DNA from 3 places in the Streptomyces sp. NPDC058674 genome. Region 2 is predicted to be linked to each of the others. Evidence: riboswitches for the same ligand, from Rfam matches in the RefSeq annotation. Region 2 holds a riboswitch; each other region holds the start of a gene.
The links. A riboswitch is a leader RNA that binds a small molecule or an ion and turns the genes downstream of it on or off. The one in region 2 is predicted to bind cyclic di-AMP.

Region 1 (6,087 bases), on a different contig from region 2:
CGCCGGGGCGCAGGAAGTGCAGGTGCTTGCGCGCCTGCTGCTCGGCGTACGCGTCGTCCTGCCAGCGGGCCTTCTCGTCGCGGAGCCGCTCCAGGCGGGTCCGCGCGGAGGCGGCGGCCTTCTGCTGCTCCGCGATCTCCGAGCGCTGGGACACGTACTGGCGCATGGGATACGCGAGGGCCACGACCAGCGTACAGAGGACCAGCACGAGCAGCGCGGCCCGCCCGGTGAGCCGGCTGCGGCGGACCTGCCGGCGCGACTGCGAGCGGTAGACGTGCGCCGCGGTCCGTTCACCGAGCTGCTTGAGCCTGGTCGCGGTGGAGAAGGTGGAGAACCGATCCCGGTTCCCGGCCATTGATCCCGCCTCCCCTGTGTACGCACTACGCACTACGTCCCCGCACACGGTACGGGACCGAGTGCGGGGACGTACGGAGGCCAGCGCCGCAAGGCGCTGATTGGCCCTTAGCCCTTGAAGCGCGGGAAGGCGGAGCGGCCCGCGTACACGGCGGCGTCGTCGAGGATCTCCTCGATGCGCAGCAGCTGGTTGTACTTGGCGACGCGGTCCGAGCGGGCCGGGGCGCCGGTCTTGATCTGGCCGCAGTTCACGGCGACGGCGAGGTCGGCGATGGTGACGTCCTCGGTCTCGCCGGAGCGGTGCGACATCATGCACTTGAAGCCGTTGCGCTGGGCCATCTCGACGGCGTCCAGGGTCTCGGTCAGCGAGCCGATCTGGTTCACCTTCACGAGCAGGGCGTTCGCGGAGCCTTCCTCGATGCCGCGGGCCAGACGCTCCGGGTTGGTGACGAAGAGGTCGTCGCCGACGATCTGGACCTTGGAGCCCAGGCGGTCGGTGAGGGTCTTCCAGCCGGCCCAGTCGTCCTCGTACAGCGGGTCCTCGATGGAGACCATCGGGTACGCGGAGACGAGCTCCTCGTAGTACTCGGTCATCTCGGCGGCCGAGCGGGACTGGCCCTCGAACTCGTACTTGCCGTCCTTGTAGAACTCGGACGCGGCGACGTCGAGCGCGAGCGCGATGTCCTTGCCCGGGACGTAGCCGGCCTGCTTGATGGCCTCGACGATGAGGTCGAGCGCGGCGCGGTTGGACTCCAGGTTCGGCGCGAAGCCGCCCTCGTCACCGAGACCGGTGGACAGGCCCTTGGTGTGGAGGACCTTCTTGAGGGTGTGGTAGACCTCGGCACCCCAGCGCAGCGCCTCGGAGAAGGACTCCGCGCCGATGGGGGCGATCATGAACTCCTGGATGTCCACGTTGGAGTCGGCGTGCGACCCGCCGTTGAGGATGTTCATCATCGGGACGGGCAGCAGGTGCGCGTTCGGACCGCCGAGGTAGCGGAAGAGCGGCAGGTCCGAGGCCTCGGACGCGGCGTGCGCGACGGCGAGGGACACGCCGAGGATGGCGTTGGCGCCGAGCGAGCCCTTGTTGTCGGTGGCGTCCAGGTCGAACATGGCCTGGTCGATCAGCCGCTGCTCGGTGGCGTCGTAGCCGACGAGCTCCGGCCCGATCTGCTCGATGACGGCGAGGACGGCCTTCTCGACACCCTTGCCGAAGTAACGGTTGGGGTCGCCGTCACGGAGCTCGATGGCCTCGAATGCACCGGTGGAGGCGCCGGACGGAACAGCAGCACGGCCGGTGCTGCCATCGTCGAGGCCCACCTCGACCTCGACCGTGGGGTTGCCTCGGGAGTCCAGGATTTCCCGGGCTACGACGACGTCGATGGACGGCACGAGCATCTCCTTCTGGGATGTGACGCTGGATGTGCGGTGGCGTCAGGCCGTGGGATGGCCTTGCCGCCTAGAGCCTAACCGGCTCCGGGCACTCGGTCGGCCGACCGCCCGGGTGCTGGGACGAAAAAGGGTCCGAATACCCCGGATTCAGGACATAGAGCTCTCGGTCGACCGGGTCCTGCCAGCACAAACGCCACCGCCCGGCGCGTGGAGGGACGCGCCGGGCGGTGGACATCGTGCGTGTTGCGCCTGCTCCTACGGCCGTGGCCGCAGGGGTCAGGCCAGGTTCAGCTTCTGACCCGGGAAGATCAGGTCGGCGTCCGGGACGATCTCCTTGTTCAGCTGGAACAGCTTCTCCCAGCCGCCCTGGACGTTGTTGGCCTCGGCGATGGTGCCCAGCGTGTCGCCGGACTTGACCTCGTACGAGCCGTTGCCGGTCTTCGGGGCCTGGGCCTTCGGCTTGGCGACCGGGGCCTCGGCGCGCTCGGAGCGCGTGGTCGGAGCCTCGGCGCGCTTGGCCTCCGCCTTCGGAGCGACCTTCGGGGCCGCCTTCTGCGCGGCCTTCGGGGCTGCCTTGGGGGCTGCCTTCTGCTCGGTCTTCGGCTTGGCGGCCGGAGCCGGGGCGGCGGCGCCGGAGGCGTTGGACAGGCCCTTGCCGCAGTGCGGCCAGGCGCCCTTGCCCTGGCCCTTGAGGACCTTCTCGGCGATGGCTATCTGCTGCGCCTTGGTGGCCTGGTTGGCCTGGGCGGCGTAGGCCTTGCCGCCGAAGGCCGCCCACGTGGAGGACGTGAACTGCAGTCCGCCGTAGAAGCCGTTGCCCGTGTTGATGGACCAGTTGCCGCCGGCCTCGCACTGCGCGACCTTGTCCCACTCGGAGGCGGTGGCGGCGCTGGCGGAGCCGGCGGCCATCAGGGGGGCGGCGACGGCCACGCCGGCGACACCGGCGAGCGTGACGATGCGAACGGCCTTGGAACCGCGGCGGTGCTTGCCCTTGCCGGAAAGCAGCATGGAGTTTCTCCTCACCGACGCCTACGAGGTGAGCTGTCGGGTTCGGGCGAGTGAGTTGCCCGGCCGTGCGACCTAGCGCACGTCTTAACCCCTAGCCGGTGGCGTGACCGTCTCTCAACGGCCGCTCCCGGCGCCTACCTTGGTTCCCCCGCTCCTGCCTTCGGCGCTTGACGCGACGACTGTTCCCCCCGTCCGCCGGCAGGATTCGGCGATGCGGTCGAAGGAGCCCGCGGTGGCGGGCGATTCAGAAGGTAGACAGGTCCCTCCCCGATGTTCAACGAGCAACATCGGGGAGAAACGGCCCCTACTTGCGCCCCTCGCAGGGGTGTTTGCGCAGGTGAGGACGGGGTTTGCGGAAGCCCCTGGGCGGGACACGCCAGTTGACCGGAAGAGACACATGTCTCACTTGCGGAAAACGGACAATCAACGCCTTCTGGGTGCCCGAAGTGCCCCTATTCTGCGCTTAGATCCAGATTCTGGCCAGGCTTGATCAGATCCGCGTCCTTGCCGATGACCTGCTCGTTGGCCTCGTAGAGCGCGTTCCAGCCGCCCTTGAGTCCCTTGGCGTCCGCGATGGCGGTCAGGCTGTCGCCCGTTTTGACGGTGTACGTGGGGTCCGACGCGGCACCGGACGCGCCGGACGCCTCGGGGGCGGCCGGACCGCGGTGCTTGCCGCTGCCCTCGGGGACGGCGGGCACGGCCGCGGGGTTCACGGAGGCCCCCGGAGTGGTCTGGGCCGTGGGCCCGTTGGAGGGGCTCTGCGCGGACCCGCCCGAGGACGAGGGCGAGGGGCCGGGCGTCGTCGGATCAACCGGAGCGGTCGGCGCCGTCGGGTCCACGGGGGTTGTGGGGCTCACGGGCGCCGTCGGGTCCACGGGTGCCGTCGGGTCCACCGGAGCGGTCGGAACGGTCGGCGCGGTCGGGTCGGCCGGGGCCGTGGTCGGCTGGTCCGGGGCCGGCATGACGGGCAGACTGCCGGGGGGCGCCTGCGGGCCGTCGGGGAGGGTGAACGACGGGGTGCCGGACGGGGCGGGGACCGGCGTGGGCGCGCCGAAGTCCGTGGGACGCGCACCGGAGCGGTGGACGGGCACATCGGAGTCCGGACGGTTGGGAGTGCGGCTCACCGACCCGGCGGCGCCGGGCAGGCCCGGGTCCACCTGGGCCGCGGGGCCCTGCTGGGACAGGCCCGAGGACACGGCGCACAGCGGCCACGCCTGCGGCCCCTGGGAGGCGAGCACCCGCTCGCCGACGGCTATCTGCTGGGACCGGCTCGCGAGGTCGGGACGCTCGGCGAAGTCGAGTCCGCCCGCGTTGCGCCACTCCTCCTGGGTGAACTGCAGCCCGCCGTAGGCGCCGCTGCCGGAGTTGGCGCTCCAGCTGCCGCCGCTCTCGCATTCGGCGACCTGGTCCCAGGTGGAGGTGTCCGCGGCCGAGGCGTTGGCGGCGGCAAGCAGCGGCAGGGCCAGCGCGGAGCCAGTGACTCCGGCGGTGACTACCAGCGCGGGGACCTGGCGGGGGCGTCTGTGGCGGCCGTTCCCGGAACGCATGAGGGTGCACCTTTCGCATAACGGCGGGGTAACGGCAGAACCTAGCGGCCTTAGCACGCAGGTAACAAGTTCGGTCGAAAACTGACCCTCGGTCAGACCGTTTCCGATCGCTCCTCAGTTGTTTCGGGGTGTGAAGCGAACCGGAAGGGTGCGCAGGCCACGCATGATGAGTCCGCCGCGCCAGCGCAGGTCCGCTGCTGGAACGGCCAGTTCCAGATCCGGCAGACGCATCAGCAAAGTCGCGAGCGCCGTCTGCCCTTCGAGCCGGGCGAGCGGCGCACCGAGGCAGTAGTGGATCCCGTGTCCGTATCCCAGGTGCTGATTGTCACGTCGGCTCAGGTCCAGAGTGTCCGGTTCTGCGAACCTTGCGGGGTCCCGGTCGGCCGCGGCGAGGACCACCAGCACCGGATCGCCCGCCGCGACCTGCCGCCCGCCGAGGGTCAGCGGCTCCGTGGCGAACCGCCAGGTGGCCAGCTCGACGGGGCCGTCGTAGCGCAGCAGCTCCTCGACGCCGGTCTCCAGCAGGCCGCGCTCCCCGGCGGCCAGCGACCGCTGGAGACGCTCGCGCTGACCGGGGTTCGCGAAGAGCGAGTGGACGCCGTTGCCGATGAGGTTCACGGTGGTCTCGAAGCCGGCGAACAGCAGGATGAAGGCCATCGCGGTGGCCTCACCCTCCGTCAGGTGGTCGCCGTGGTCGCTCGCCCGGATCAGGTCGGAGATCAGGTCGTCGCCCAGATCATCCCTTTTGCGATGGATGAGCTCGCCGAGGTACGTCCGCATCTGCTTGACGGAGCGGGCGACGCCGCCCCGCGGGCCGCCGCCGTGCCGGATCATCATCCCGGCCCAGTCCCGGAAGTCGTCCTGGTCCTCGCGCGGTACGCCGAGCATCTCGCAGATGGCGTAGATGGGGAGCGGGAAGGCGAACTCGTGGATGAGGTCGGCCTCCCCCTTCTCCGCGAAGGCGTCGATGAGGTGGTCGGTCAGCTCCTGCACCCGCGGGGCGAACTCGGCGACCCTGCGCGGGGTGAACGCCTTCGACACCAGCCGCCGCAGCCGGGTGTGGTCCGGCGGGTCGATGTTGAGCAGGTGCGTCATCAGCTCGGCCTTGCGCTCCCCGGGGATGCCCGTCCGGCCCTTGGCGTGCGCGGACCCCGCGTGGTGGGCCGGGTCCTTGCTGAGCCGCTGGTCGGCGAGGGCCTGGCGGGCGTCGGCGTACCGGGTCACCAGCCAGGCTTCCACCCCGCTGGGGAGCTCGGTGCGGTGCACCGGGGAGTGCTCGCGCAACCAGGCGTAGGCGGGGTAGGGGTCGGTCGCGAACTCCCAGTCGAAGAGAGTGGGGCCCTGGGCGGGAGGGGCGTCGGCCGGGGTGGCGGGGGTCTGCTCGTGCACCCGACGACCGTATCCCGGCGCCGGGCGGCGATCCCATATGGCCGCTTCGTCGCGGCTGTCCGTAGATCCCCCATCCCTTGACCTCAGGTTCCGCTCCGTTCCTACTTTCGGTTTTGTGGATGTGAGGATCTTGAAAAGCAGCTTCGCGGTGGTGGAGAGACGGGCCGAGCACGCGGTCAAGTACTTCTACTCCCACCTCTTCTGGCACAACCCCGGAATCCGTGAGCTCTTCCCGACCTCCCCGGAGGACATGGAGCGGCAGCGGGACCGGCTCTTCGCCGCGCTCACGCACGTGGTCGCCGGGCTGGAGGACGAGGCCCTGGTCCCCTACCTCCACGAGCTCGGACGCGACCACCGCAAGTTCCTCGCCGGCCCCGAGCACTACGCGGCCGTCGGCGCC
Region 2 (6,087 bases):
TTCCACAACGACACCTACCCCGACATCGACGACACCGCCGAGGTCGTCCTCGCGCTGCGCCGCGTCAAGCACCCCGACCCGGCCCGGGTCGAGGCGGCCATCGCCCGCGGGGTGTCCTGGAACCTCGGCATGCAGTCGAAGAACGGGGCCTGGGGCGCCTTCGACGCCGACAACACCAGCCCCTTCCCGAACAAGCTGCCCTTCTGCGACTTCGGCGAGGTCATCGACCCGCCCTCGGCGGACGTGACCGCCCACGTGGTGGAGATGCTGGCCTTCGAGGGCCGGGCGGGCGACCCCCGGACCCGCCGCGGGATCGCCTGGCTGCTCGCCGAACAGGAGCCGGAGGGAGGCTGGTTCGGCCGCTGGGGCACCAACTACGTCTACGGCACCGGCTCGGTGGTCCCCGCCCTGACCGCCGCGGGCCTCTCCCCGGGGCACCCCGCGATCCGGCGGGCCGTGCGCTGGCTGGAGTCCGTACAGAACGGGGACGGCGGATGGGGGGAGGACCAGCGCTCCTACCAGGACCCGTCGTGGGCCGGGCGGGGCGCCTCCACCGCCTCGCAGACCGCGTGGGCGCTGATGGCCCTGCTGTCGGCCGGGGAGCGCGACGGGAAGGCGGTCGAACGGGGCATCCGCTACCTGGTGCGGACGCAGGAGCCGGACGGCTCCTGGGACGAGCCGTACTTCACCGGCACCGGCTTCCCCTGGGACTTCTCCATCAACTACCACCTGTACCGGCAGGTGTTCCCGCTCACCGCGCTCGGCCGCTACCTGTACGGAGAACCCTCCGCCCGCGGCGGGGGAGCCTGATGACCGCGGCACGCGGGGACACCGCCGGGGACGCGGCCGCCCCGCTGCTGGTCGCCTGCGCGCTGCGCATCGAGCAGGCGGCGCTGCGCAGCGCCGCCCGGGGCGCGCCCGAGGGGTACGCCGTCCTGCGCACCGGGATGGGCCCGCGGGCCGCCGAACGGGCCGTCGGCCACGCCCTGGGGCGGCCCGGGTGGGAGCGGGCGGCCGTCCTCGCGACCGGCTTCTGCGCCGGGCTCCTCCCCGGCATGCACCCCGGGGACCTGGTCGTCGCCGAGCAGACCCGGGACCACCGCGGGGCCGTCACCTGCACCGGTACGGCCCTGCTCGCCGAGGCACTGGCCCGGGCCGCACCCGGACGGGCCGTGCACACCGGGACCCTGACCGGATCGGACCACGTCGTCCGCGGCCGGGAGCGCGCACACCTGCGCGCCGCCGGCGCCCTCGCGGTCGACATGGAGTCCGCGGCCACGCTGTGGGCGGCGACCCGGGGCGGCGCGGGCGGCGAACGCCCGGTTGCCGCCGTCCGGGTGATCGTGGACGCCCCGGAGCACGAGCTCGTCCGCATCGGCACCGTGCGCGGTGGAATATCGGCCTTCCGTGTCCTCCGTGCCGTCATGCCCGCGTTTTACGAATGGCACCGTTCTTTGCTGCTCCCCAGGAGGTGAGCCAGATGGCCATGCCGCTGCGCCAGTCCATCAGGGTCGGGACGTATCTGCTCGAACAGAAGCTCCGCAAGCGTGAGAAGTTCCCGCTGATCGTCGAGCTGGAACCGCTCTACGCCTGCAACCTGGCCTGCGAGGGGTGCGGGAAGATCCAGCACCCGGCGGGGGTGCTCAAGCAGCGCATGCCGGTCGCCCAGGCGGTCGGCGCTGTGCTCGAATCGGGTGCGCCCATGGTGTCCATCGCGGGCGGGGAGCCCCTGATGCACCCGCAGATCCACGAGATCGTCCGGCAGCTGGTGGCGAGACGGAAGTACGTCTTCCTCTGCACCAACGCGATGCTGCTGCGCAAGAAGATCGAGAAGTTCACCCCGTCCCCCTACTTCGCCTTCGCCGTGCACATCGACGGCCTGCGCGAGCGCCACGACGAGTCGGTGGCCAAGGAAGGCGTCTTCGACGAGGCCGTGGCGGCGATCAAGGAGGCGAAGAGGCGCGGATTCCGCGTCACCACGAACTCCACCTTCTTCAACACCGACACCCCGCAGACGATCATCGAGGTGCTCAACTACCTCAATGACGACCTCCGGGTGGACGAGATGATGATCTCGCCCGCCTACGCCTACGAGAAGGCCCCCGACCAGGAGCACTTCCTGGGCGTCGAGCAGACCCGCGAGCTCTTCAAGAAGGCCTTCGCGGGCGGCAACCGCCGACGCTGGCGGCTCAACCACTCGCCGCTCTTCCTGGACTTCCTGGAAGGAAAGGCGGATTTCCCCTGCACCGCCTGGGCGATTCCGAATTACTCCCTCTTCGGCTGGCAGCGCCCCTGCTACCTGATGAGCGACGGCTACGTGCCCACCTACCGCGAGCTGGTCGACGACACCGACTGGAGCAAGTACGGCCGAGGCAAGGACCCCCGCTGCGCGAACTGCATGGCGCACTGCGGCTACGAGCCCACCGCCGTCCTCGCCACCATGGGCTCCCTGAAGGAGTCCCTGCGGGCGGCCCGGGAGACGATCGCCGGGAACCGGGGCAAGGCGGCATGACCGCGCCGCCACCCGGGGAGACGGGCCGGGGCGCCGGCTTCGACCTCGGAGCCCTGCTGGCCGCGCGGGGCGGCGAGCGGTACGAGCTGCACGCCAGGCACCTCAACCACCAGCTGCCCCGCATGCTGCACACCATCGGCTTCGACAAGGTCTACGAACGGGCGGAGGGTGCGCACTTCTGGGACGCCGAGGGCAACGACTACCTGGACATGCTCGCCGGCTTCGGGGTGATGGGCCTGGGCCGGCACCACCCGGTGGTCCGCCGCGCCCTGCACGACGTGCTGGACGCCCAGCTCGCCGACCTGACCCGCTTCGACTGCCAGCCGCTGCCCGGACTGCTGGCCGAGAAGCTGCTCTCGTACAGTCCCCACCTGGACCGGGTCTTCTTCGGGAACAGCGGCACCGAGGCGGTGGAGACCGCCCTGAAGTTCGCCCGGTGCGCCACCGGGCGGCCGAGGATCCTCTACTGCGACCACTCCTTCCACGGGCTCACCGCTGGCTCCCTCTCGGTCAACGGGGAAGGCGGCTTCCGGGACGGCTTCGGGCCGCTGCTCCCCGACACGAAGATCGCCCTCGGTGATCTGGCGGCCTTGGAGCGGGAGCTGGCGCGCGGGGACGTGGCCGGCTTCGTCGTCGAGCCGATCCAGGGCAAGGGGGTGCTCTCCGCCCCGCCCGGCTTCCTCCTCGCCGCGCAGGAACTGCTGCACCGGCACAAGGCGCTGCTGATCGCGGACGAGGTGCAGACGGGCCTGGGACGTACCGGTGACTTCTACGCGTACCAGCACGAGCCGGGCGTGGAGCCGGACCTGGTGTGCGTGGCCAAGGCGCTGTCCGGGGGCTACGTCCCGGTCGGCGCCACCCTGGGCAAGGACTGGATCTTCAAGAAGGTCTACTCGTCCATGGACCGGGTCCTCGTGCACTCCGCGAGCTTCGGCTCCAACGCGCAGGCGATGGCGGCCGGCCTCGCCGTGCTCTCGGTCATGGAGGACGAGGAGGTCGTGGCCAACGCCCGGGCGATGGGCGACCTGCTGCGGGGTCGGCTCGCGGCCCTCGTCGGCACGTACGAGCTGCTGCACGAGGTGCGGGGGCGCGGGCTGATGATCGGCATCGAGTTCGGCCGTCCGTCCTCGCTGGGACTGCGCAGCCGGTGGACCGTGCTCCAAGCGGCCCGCAAGGGGCTGTTCGCCCAGATGGTCGTGGTGCCGCTGCTGCAGAAGCACCGGATTCTCACCCAGGTGTCCGGGGACCACCTCGAAGTGATCAAGCTCATCCCGCCGCTCGTCGTGGACGAGGCCGATGTCGACCGGTTCGTCGGTGCCTTCCGCGAGGTCATGGACGAGGCGCACGGTGGATCCGGGCTGATGTGGGACTTCGGCAGGACGCTGGTGAAGCAGGCCGTCGGCAACCGCTGAGGACCGTCGGCCCGCTCCGGACGGGTCACTCCAGCAGCGTCGCGCGCAGCCGGTCGAGGGTCTCGGGCGACAGCCCGAGGCCCTCCGCCAGGTACGGCTCCACGCCGCCCCACCGCTGGTCGATGGTGTCGAAGGCCGCGGTCAGGTAGTCGGCGCGGGCGTCGAACAGCGGGGCGAGGAGCTCCGTGACCTCGGGGGCGCGGGTCTCCTCCGTGTCGCCGCTCCGGCGCACGCGGTAGCGGCGGTGCGGGGCGTTGGACTCCAGGTAGTCGGCCACGATCGCCTCGCGCTCCACGCCCAGGGCGAGGAGGGTGACGGCGACCGACAGCCCCGCCCGGTCCTTGCCGGCCGCGCAGTGCATGAGGGCAGGGACGCTGTCCTCGGCGAGCGCGTGCAGGACCCGGCTGTGCTCGGCGGTGCGCTCCGCGATGATCGTGCGGTAGGAGTTAGCCATCCGGGCGGCGCCCTTCCCGTCGCCCAGGACCGCGCGGAGCTGGTCGAGGTCGCCGTCGCGGACCATCTTCCAGAACTCCCGCCCGTCGGCCGGATCCGAGAGCGGGATGTTCACGTTCCGCACGCCGGGGAGGTCCACGTCCGGGCCTTCCAGCGCGTGGTCGGCGCCGTTGCGGAAGTCGAAGACGGTGTGCAGTCCGAGCGAGGCGAGGAACTCTGCGTCGTTTTCAGTGGCATGTGCCAGATGTCCGCTTCGGAAGAGTCGCCCCGACCTGACCCTCCGTCCATTCGAAGCGGGCAAACCGCCCAGATCGCGGAAGTTGCGCACTCCGACCAGCTGCGGCTCGGGCTGCGGCCGTCCGGTCGGGGCCGGGGGTATCTGCTGGGTCACGTGAGCTCCTCCGCATCGTCGTGGTGTGTCCGAATTACACTACTTGGCGCCAACTTGCCATATCCGGAACCGAGATCGGACGCGTCCCGTGAGCCAGATCATACGGTGACCCTGAGTGCCTGATCGCGAAGGCCCAACGGCCCGGCCCGGGCGGGTGCCGGCTGTACGGAATGGACAGAGGGTGACGGGAATTCCGGCAGTCCCTCATGTCTGTGAATGCGTCAGGGAATTCGTGGCTTGTTCCCTGCGCCCCCACTCGATTACCTTCGCGACCGACCCGGGTGGAACGCCGAATCCTGCCGCCTCCCGGAAACCGCACCCGACTATTCACGCGCGGCAGGAGCGGGGGAACCAGGTAAGCCGCCGTACCGGATCTTTATACCGGGACGGCTCGGGGTGAAGCAGTACATGTCCCTTTACGTGTACCGCCGGACATCTCCAGTCCGAACCCGACAGCTCACCTCGCAGGCGACGGAGAGGAACCGTCCATGCCCGCAACGGGTAAGCACCGCCGTCCCAAGTCCCGTTCCCTTTCCCGCGGCTTCGCCGTCGCGGGCACCGGTGGGGCCGCCCTCGCGCTGCCGCTGATGGGCGCCGCGGGCGCCCAGGCGGCCGGCGCTCCGGCCGCCGCCCCGGCCACCTCTCCCGCGGTGGCCGCCCAGACCCCGGTCGCGCTCCAGGCCGCGCCCGTCGCCGCCCCGGCCGCCGTCCCGACGGCCGTGCCGAACGCGGCGCCGAAGGTGTACACGGTCGTGCCCGGGGACTACCTCTCCAAGATCGCCGCGGAGCGGGACGTGTCCGGAGGCTGGGAGCAGCTGTACGCGGACAACCGCGAGGCCGTCGGCACCGACCCCTCGCTGATCCACCCGGGTCTGAAGCTGACGCTCGGCGCGAACGGCGAGGCGGCTCCGCAGGCAGCCGCCCCGGCCCCCGCCCCGACCGCGAAGCCGGCGCCGAAGAAGCAGAAGCCGGCCGAGGCCCCGGTCTCCGGCAAGGCGGCCTCCGGCGACCAGGCGGCGCCCGCGCCCGCCGCGAAGCCGAAGGCGAAGCAGCAGAGCCCGCAGGGCGGCAACACCTCCGCCGGCGCGAAGGCCCCCGCCGGCGCCGGCTTCGTGGCCCCCGTCGGCGGCGGGGTCTCCACCCAGTACAGGGCGAGCGGTGCCATGTGGTCCTCCGGCTACCACACCGGTGTCGACTTCATCGCGAGCTCGGGCACCACCGTCAAGGCCGTCGGCGCGGGCACCGTGGTCTCCGCCGGCTGGGGCGGCTCGTACGGCAACGAGGTCGTCATCCGGCACGCGGACGGCAAGTACTCCCAG
Region 3 (6,087 bases), on a different contig from region 2:
GACTCGTCGGAGACCTGTTCGTAGAAGCTGACCAGCCGCCCCGCGTCCTCCGTGGTGATGGGCCTGATCCTGGCGGTGCCGCCGTCGCGCAGGACGACGTCGGCTTCCCAGTGGGCCGGGTACGAGGGGTCCGACTCGGTGGTCATGGGCCTACCTTACGGCCGGGGCCCACGGGACAGCGCTCGCGCGGCGCGTTAGGCAGGCCGGTGCAAACCAGTGCAAGCTGGGGAAGGTCGAACGGCGGTGAACCGGGGGTGAAGGCCGGTCGGAGCATTCGGAGCGTCGTGAGAGACTGGTCTAGACAACCGTAAGAACCCTGAAGGGCATCACCATGGCAGAGCGCCGCGTCAACGTCGGCTGGGCCGAGGGCCTGCACGCTCGTCCCGCCTCGATCTTCGTCCGTGCGACGACCGCTTCCGGCGTCCCGGTGACCATCGCGAAGGCCGGCGGCGACCCCGTCAACGCCGCTTCCATGCTGGCGGTTCTGGGCCTGGGCGCCCAGGGCGGCGAGGAGATCGTCCTCGCCTCCGAGGCCGACGGCGCCGACGCCGCACTGGACCGCCTCGCGAAGCTGGTCGCCGAGGGGCTCGACGAGCTCCCCGAGACCGTCTGAGCCTTCGGGTCCGCACTGCGCCCGCACGCACTGCGCCCGCCCGCCGGAGCCGCGGCCCCCGATCCGGGGGACCGCGGCTCCGGCGTTCCCGGCACGGCCCGCTGCCGGACCGCGGGAGCGGCGGCCGGCGCGACAGGCACGGCCGGCACCCCGCGGGAAATGCGGACGCGCGGGAATTCAGCGCCGCAGATAATTCAGCCACACCGGCGAAATGCACGCCCGCCCCGCTCGCACGGCGAATTACCGCCGCTCCGGAATTCCGGCCGCGCCGCGAAGATACCCGTTCTTTGTATACGGCGCCTGTTAATGACGGCCGCCCGACATGTTTACGGCACGTTGCGAAGTGCTCACCGCCGCCCGGAGCCGCGGCCGGTGCGCGGCCGCCGCCCGGTCCGCGTGGACCGCGGCCAGGGCGCGCGCCCGCTCCGCGTCCCCCCGGGCCACCGCGTCCACGATCGCCCCGTGCTCCGCCCAGGACTCCACCGGCCGGACGGGCGCCTCCACCACGTACATCCAGGCCACCTTGCGCCGCATCTGGGTGAGCAGCGCGATCAGCCCGGGGCTCCCCGAGGCCTGGGCCAAGGTCTCGTGGAACCAGCCGCCCAGCGAGCGCAGGTCCTCCCCCTGGCCCCTCCTGGCGCGCTCCTGGCCCAGCCTGACCAGCCCGCGCAGCACCTTCAGGTGGGCCTCGGTGCGCCGCCGGGCGGCCCGGGCGGCCGCCAGCGGCTCCAGGAGCAGCCGCAGTTCCAGGAGGTCGGCCGCCTCCTGTTCGGTCGGCTCGGCCACGCAGGCGCCGGCATGCCGGCGGGTCGTCACGAACCCCTCCGACTCCAGGGTCCGCAGCGCCTCCCGGACGGGGACGCGCGAGACGCCGTACCGGCGGGCCAGCACCTCCTCGGTGAGCCTGCCGCCCGGCTCGAACACTCCGGAGACGATGTCGTCGCGGATTGCCGTGCATACCGCGTGCGCAGGAATACGCAAGACCGAACCTCCGCCTATTTCCGACTGCCGTACCGTGTCATGCTGCGACCCTATTGCAACACACGATAATTTCCGAGAGCAGCCGGAAATGCGAAACATTTGCAAAAGACCCCGGCTCGCGGTGTGCGAGCCGGGGTCTTCGGTGAAGCGGGAGGGGCGTACGGGTCAGAGGTTGACGCCGTGCGAGCGCAGGTACGCGACCGGGTTGATGTCCGAGCCGTACGCGGCGCCGGTGCGGGCCTCGAAGTGCAGGTGCGGGCCGCTGGAGTTGCCCGTGGAGCCCGACAGGCCGATCTGCTGGCCCGCGGTGACCTGCTGGCCGGCGGAGACGCTCAGCGAGTCGAGGTGCCCGTACTGGGTGTAGGTGCCGTCGTTGTGCTTGATCACGACGTTGTTGCCGTAGGCACCGCCCCAGCCGGCCTCGACGATGACGCCCGCGCCCACCGCGTGGACCGAGGTGCCCGTGGCGGCGCGGAAGTCGATGCCGGTGTGGCTGCCGGAGGACCACATGCCGCCACCCGCGTGGTACTGGGTGCTGATGCTGCTGTCGACCGGGGCGACGAAGGTGTTGAGGCGCTTGCGCTCCTCGTCGCGGGCCGCGCGTTCGGCGGCCTCGCGCTCGGCCTTGACCTTGGCCTCGGCGAGGCGCTTGGCCTCGGCGGCGCGCTGCTTGGCGTCCGCCTCGGCCTGCGCCTTGGCGGCCGCGGCCTGCGCCTGCGCGGCGGCCTGGTCGGCGGCGCGCTGCTGGGAGTCGGCCTGGTCCTGGATGTCGCCCGCGAGCTCGTCGCCGACGACGACGGCGTTGTAGCCGGCGTCCGGGACGGAGTGCTCGGTGCTGTTGTCCGCGGCGAAGGCCGGGGCTGCGAGGGAGCCGACGACACCCGTGGTGGCGAGAGCGGCTATACCGGCGTAGCCGGCGGTCTTCCGGCTGAGGCGGCTGGAACCGCGGTGCTTGCCGGGGGCGGCGGAACGACTGCCAAACGCCATGAAGGGGTTGATCCTTTCCTTCCCTCTCGCCTACCGGGTTAGCTGACGGGTTCGGAGCAGGAAGGTCTCCTACGGGCTTCCTCTTGCGAGGCGGCCCGATTCACCCCAGGGACTCATGTGGGTCCCCGGCTCCCCAGGCTCACGCCTGACGGGGACTCGGCGATCGCTGTCCGGTGCCGCGGGTGCGGCGGGCACAACTGACGAACAGCACGGCCGACGCTAGGCGGATCATCAGTCAATCGCCAAACAGACGAGCCGTTTTGTTGCGTACGCCACACCGCATACACGCAACCTCACCACTAAACAGACAAAAGGGGCCCCGGCGGACAAGTCCGCCAAAGCCCCTTTGGTTGCCCGTCAGTTGCCGACGACGCTCACGTCACCGATGCCCAGGGCCCGCACCGGCGCCTCGATCTGCGAGGCGTCGCCCACCAGGATCGTGACCAGCCGGTCCGCCGGGAAGGCGTTCACGACCGCCGAAGTCGCCTCCACCGTGCCGGTCTCGGCGAGCTGCGCGTACAACCGCGCCTGGTAGTCGTCCGGCAGCTCCTGCTCGACCTGGTCGGCCAGGGTGCCGGCGACCGAGGCGGCCGTCTCGAACTTCAGCGGGGCCACGCCCACCAAGTTCTGCACCGCCACGTCGCGTTCGGCGTCGGTGAGGCCCCCCTCCGCGAGGGTGCGCAGCACCTTCCAGAGGTCGTCCAGCGCCGGGCCGGTGTTCGGCGTGTCCACCGAGCCGCTGATGGCCAGCATCGAGGCGCCCTTGCCGTCGGCGGTCGACCGCAGCACCTGGCCGAAGGCCCGCACTCCGTACGTGTACCCCTTCTCCTCGCGCAGCACCTTGTCCAGGCGCGAGGTGAGGGTGCCGCCGAGGCAGTACGTGCCGAGCACCTGGGCCGCCCAGACGCGGTCGTGGCGGTCCGCCCCGATGCGGCCGATCAGCAGCTGCGTCTGGACCGCGCCGGGCCGGTCCACGATCACCACGCGGCCGGTGTCGTCGGCGGTCACCGGCGGCACGGGCCGGGGCGCGGCGGAGTTGCCCGTCCAGGCGCCCAGGGTGTCGGCCAGGACGGCGTCCAGGTCGATCCCGGTCAGGTCGCCGACGACCACCGCGGTGGCGGTGGCGGGGCGCACGTGGGCCTCGTAGAAGGCGCGTACGGCCGCGGAGTCGATGCGGGCGACGGTCTCCTCGGTGCCCTGCCGGGGGCGGGACATCCGCAGGGCGGCCGGGAACAGCTCCTTGGAGAGCTGCTGGGCGGCGCGGCGTTGCGGGTTGGCCAGCTCGTGCGGGATCTCGTCGAGCCGGTTGCGCACCAGGCGGTCGACCTCGGCGTCCGCGAAGGCGGGCGCGCGCAGTGCCTCGGCCAGCAGCCCGAGCGCCTTGTGCAGCCGGGAGGCCGGGACCTCCAGGGAGACCCGCAGGCCGGGGTGGTCGGCGTGGGCGTCGAGGGTGGCCCCGCAGCGCTCCAGCTCGGCCGAGAACTCCTCGGCGGAGTGCTTGTCGGTGCCCTCGGACAGGGCGCGCGCCATGATGGTCGCCACGCCGTCCAGGCCCTCGGGCTCGGCGTCGAGGGGGGCGGCCAGGTTGATCTCCACCGCGATCACCTGCTGGCCCGGGCGGTGGCAGCGCAGCAGCGTCAGGCCGTTGGGCAGTTCGCCGCGCTCGGGGGCCGGGAAGGCCCACGGCTGCGGCTCGCCGGCCTCCGGGCGCGGGTGGAAGGTCATCGTGACGGCTGCGGTGTCGGCCGCGGTCTCGGCTGCGGTGTCGCTCACTGCTCCGCCCCCTCGTTCTCGTTGTTCTCATCGGCGGCGTCGGCATCGGCATCGGCGCCGCTCTCGGCTGCCGGCAGCGGTTCGTAGACCAGCACCGCGCGGTTGTCCGGGCGCAGCCGGGCCGCGGCCACGGCCTGCACCTCCTCGGCGGTGACGTCCAGGACGCGTCCGACGGCCGTCAGCGCGAGCTGCGGGTCGCCGAAGAGCACCGCGTAGCGGCACAGTTCGTCGGCGCGGCCGGAGACCGTGCTCAGCCGGTCCAGCCACTCGCGCTCGAGCTGCGCCTGGGCGCGCTCCATCTCCTCGGCCGTCGGGCCCTCGGCGGCGAACCGCGCGAGCTCCTCGTCCACGGCCGCCTCGATCGCGGGCACCTCGACCCCGCCCGAGGTCTTGACGTCCAGCCAGCCCAGCGAGGGGGCCCCGGCCAGGCGGAGCATGCCGAAGCCGGCCGCGACGGCCGTCTGGTCGCGGCGTACCAGGCGGTTGTGGAGCCGCGAGGACTCGCCGCCGCCCAGCACGGTCAGCGCCACGTCGGCGGCGTCGCACTCGCGGGTGCCGTCGTGCGGGAGCCGGTAGGCGGCCATCAGGGCACGCGCCGGGACCTCCTCGACGATCTCCTCGCGCAGCTCCTCGCCGATGACGTCCGGCAGCGAGCCGTCGCGCGGCGGCTGCTTGCCGTCGTGCGGGGGGATGGTGCCGAAGTACTTCTCGATCCAGGCGAGCGTCCGCTCGGGGTCGATGTCGCCGACGACCGACAGCACCGCGTTGTTGGGCGCGTAGTACGTGCGGAAGAAGTGGCGCGCGTCCTCCAGCGAGGCGGCGTCGAGGTCGGCCATGGAGCCGATCGGCGTGTGGTGGTACGGGTGGCCCTCGGGGTACGCCAGGGCGGTCAGCTTCTCGAACGCCGTGCCGTACGGGACGTTGTCGTAGCGCTGGCGGCGCTCGTTCTTGACGACGTCGCGCTGGTTCTCCATGGACTCGTCGTCCAGGGCGGCCAGCAGCGAGCCCATCCGGTCCGCCTCCAGCCAGAGCGCGAGCTCCAGCTGGTGGGTCGGCATCGTCTCGAAGTAGTTGGTGCGCTCGAAGCTGGTGGTGCCGTTGAGCGAACCGCCGGCCCCCTGGACCAGTTCGAAGTGGCCGTTGCCCGGTACGCTCGCCGAGCCCTGGAACATCAGGTGCTCGAAGAGGTGAGCCAGGCCGGTGCGCCCCTTGACTTCGTGGCGCGAGCCCACGTCGTACCAGAGGCAGACCGCGGCGACCGGGGTCAGGTGGTCCTCGGAAAGCACCACGCGCAGGCCGTTGGCCAGCCGGTGCTCGGTCGCTGTCAGGCCGCCGGAGCCGGCCTGAGCTGTGGCCGTGTGACCCATGGGCATGTGGTCCCTTCGATCGCGATGTAGAGATTTCTGTCAGACCTGCCACTGTATGCAAGCGCGCCGGTCGCCGTAGAAGTTCCCGGGTCACACCTGGGTCGGAGGCGGCGATGTCGGTGCCTCGGGCCACAATGGTCCGCGTCAGACCCCCCAGCACCCCATTTTTCTTGGTTAAGGAGCCGCGCAGCGATGGCCCGCCGCAGCACGAAGACCCCGCCGCCGGAGGATTTCGAGGAGAAGATCCTCGACATCGACGTCGTCGACGAAATGCAGGGCTCCTTCCTCGAGTACGCGTACTCGGTGATCTACTCCCGCGCCCTGCCCGACGCCCGCGACGGCATGAAGCCGGTGCACCGGCGCATC

Region 1: another riboswitch for cyclic di-AMP. It lies ahead of ACFWU6_RS22925 (transglycosylase family protein); the one in region 2 lies ahead of ACFWU6_RS04890 (peptidoglycan DD-metalloendopeptidase family protein).
Region 3: another riboswitch for cyclic di-AMP. It lies ahead of ACFWU6_RS08680 (M23 family metallopeptidase); the one in region 2 lies ahead of ACFWU6_RS04890 (peptidoglycan DD-metalloendopeptidase family protein).

What each region holds. Positions count from the first base shown of each region.
Region 1 covers NZ_JBHXSC010000047.1:38,298-44,384, reverse strand. Annotated here, with positions in the region: gene ACFWU6_RS22935 (septum formation initiator family protein) at 1-355, opposite strand, end outside; gene eno (phosphopyruvate hydratase) at 463-1,749, opposite strand; gene ACFWU6_RS22925 (transglycosylase family protein) at 2,020-2,751, opposite strand; cyclic di-AMP (ydaO/yuaA leader) riboswitch at 2,755-2,927, opposite strand; gene ACFWU6_RS22920 (transglycosylase family protein) at 3,204-4,298, opposite strand; gene ACFWU6_RS22915 (cytochrome P450) at 4,413-5,687, opposite strand; gene ACFWU6_RS22910 (globin domain-containing protein) at 5,809-6,087, shown strand, end outside.
Region 2 covers NZ_JBHXSC010000006.1:246-6,332, reverse strand. Annotated here, with positions in the region: gene shc (squalene--hopene cyclase) at 1-810, shown strand, start outside; gene ACFWU6_RS04910 (1-hydroxy-2-methyl-2-butenyl 4-diphosphate reductase) at 810-1,475, shown strand; gene hpnH (adenosyl-hopene transferase HpnH) at 1,481-2,512, shown strand; gene ACFWU6_RS04900 (aspartate aminotransferase family protein) at 2,509-3,924, shown strand; gene ACFWU6_RS04895 (tyrosine-protein phosphatase) at 3,950-4,768, opposite strand; cyclic di-AMP (ydaO/yuaA leader) riboswitch at 5,046-5,254, shown strand; gene ACFWU6_RS04890 (peptidoglycan DD-metalloendopeptidase family protein) at 5,257-6,087, shown strand, end outside.
Region 3 covers NZ_JBHXSC010000011.1:33,114-39,200, forward strand. Annotated here, with positions in the region: gene ACFWU6_RS08665 (GNAT family N-acetyltransferase) at 1-146, opposite strand, end outside; gene ACFWU6_RS08670 (HPr family phosphocarrier protein) at 332-613, shown strand; gene ACFWU6_RS08675 (GntR family transcriptional regulator) at 917-1,594, opposite strand; gene ACFWU6_RS08680 (M23 family metallopeptidase) at 1,760-2,581, opposite strand; cyclic di-AMP (ydaO/yuaA leader) riboswitch at 2,594-2,753, opposite strand; gene ACFWU6_RS08685 (M16 family metallopeptidase) at 2,939-4,306, opposite strand; gene ACFWU6_RS08690 (M16 family metallopeptidase) at 4,351-5,721, opposite strand; gene ACFWU6_RS08695 (DNA topoisomerase (ATP-hydrolyzing) subunit A) at 5,914-6,087, shown strand, end outside.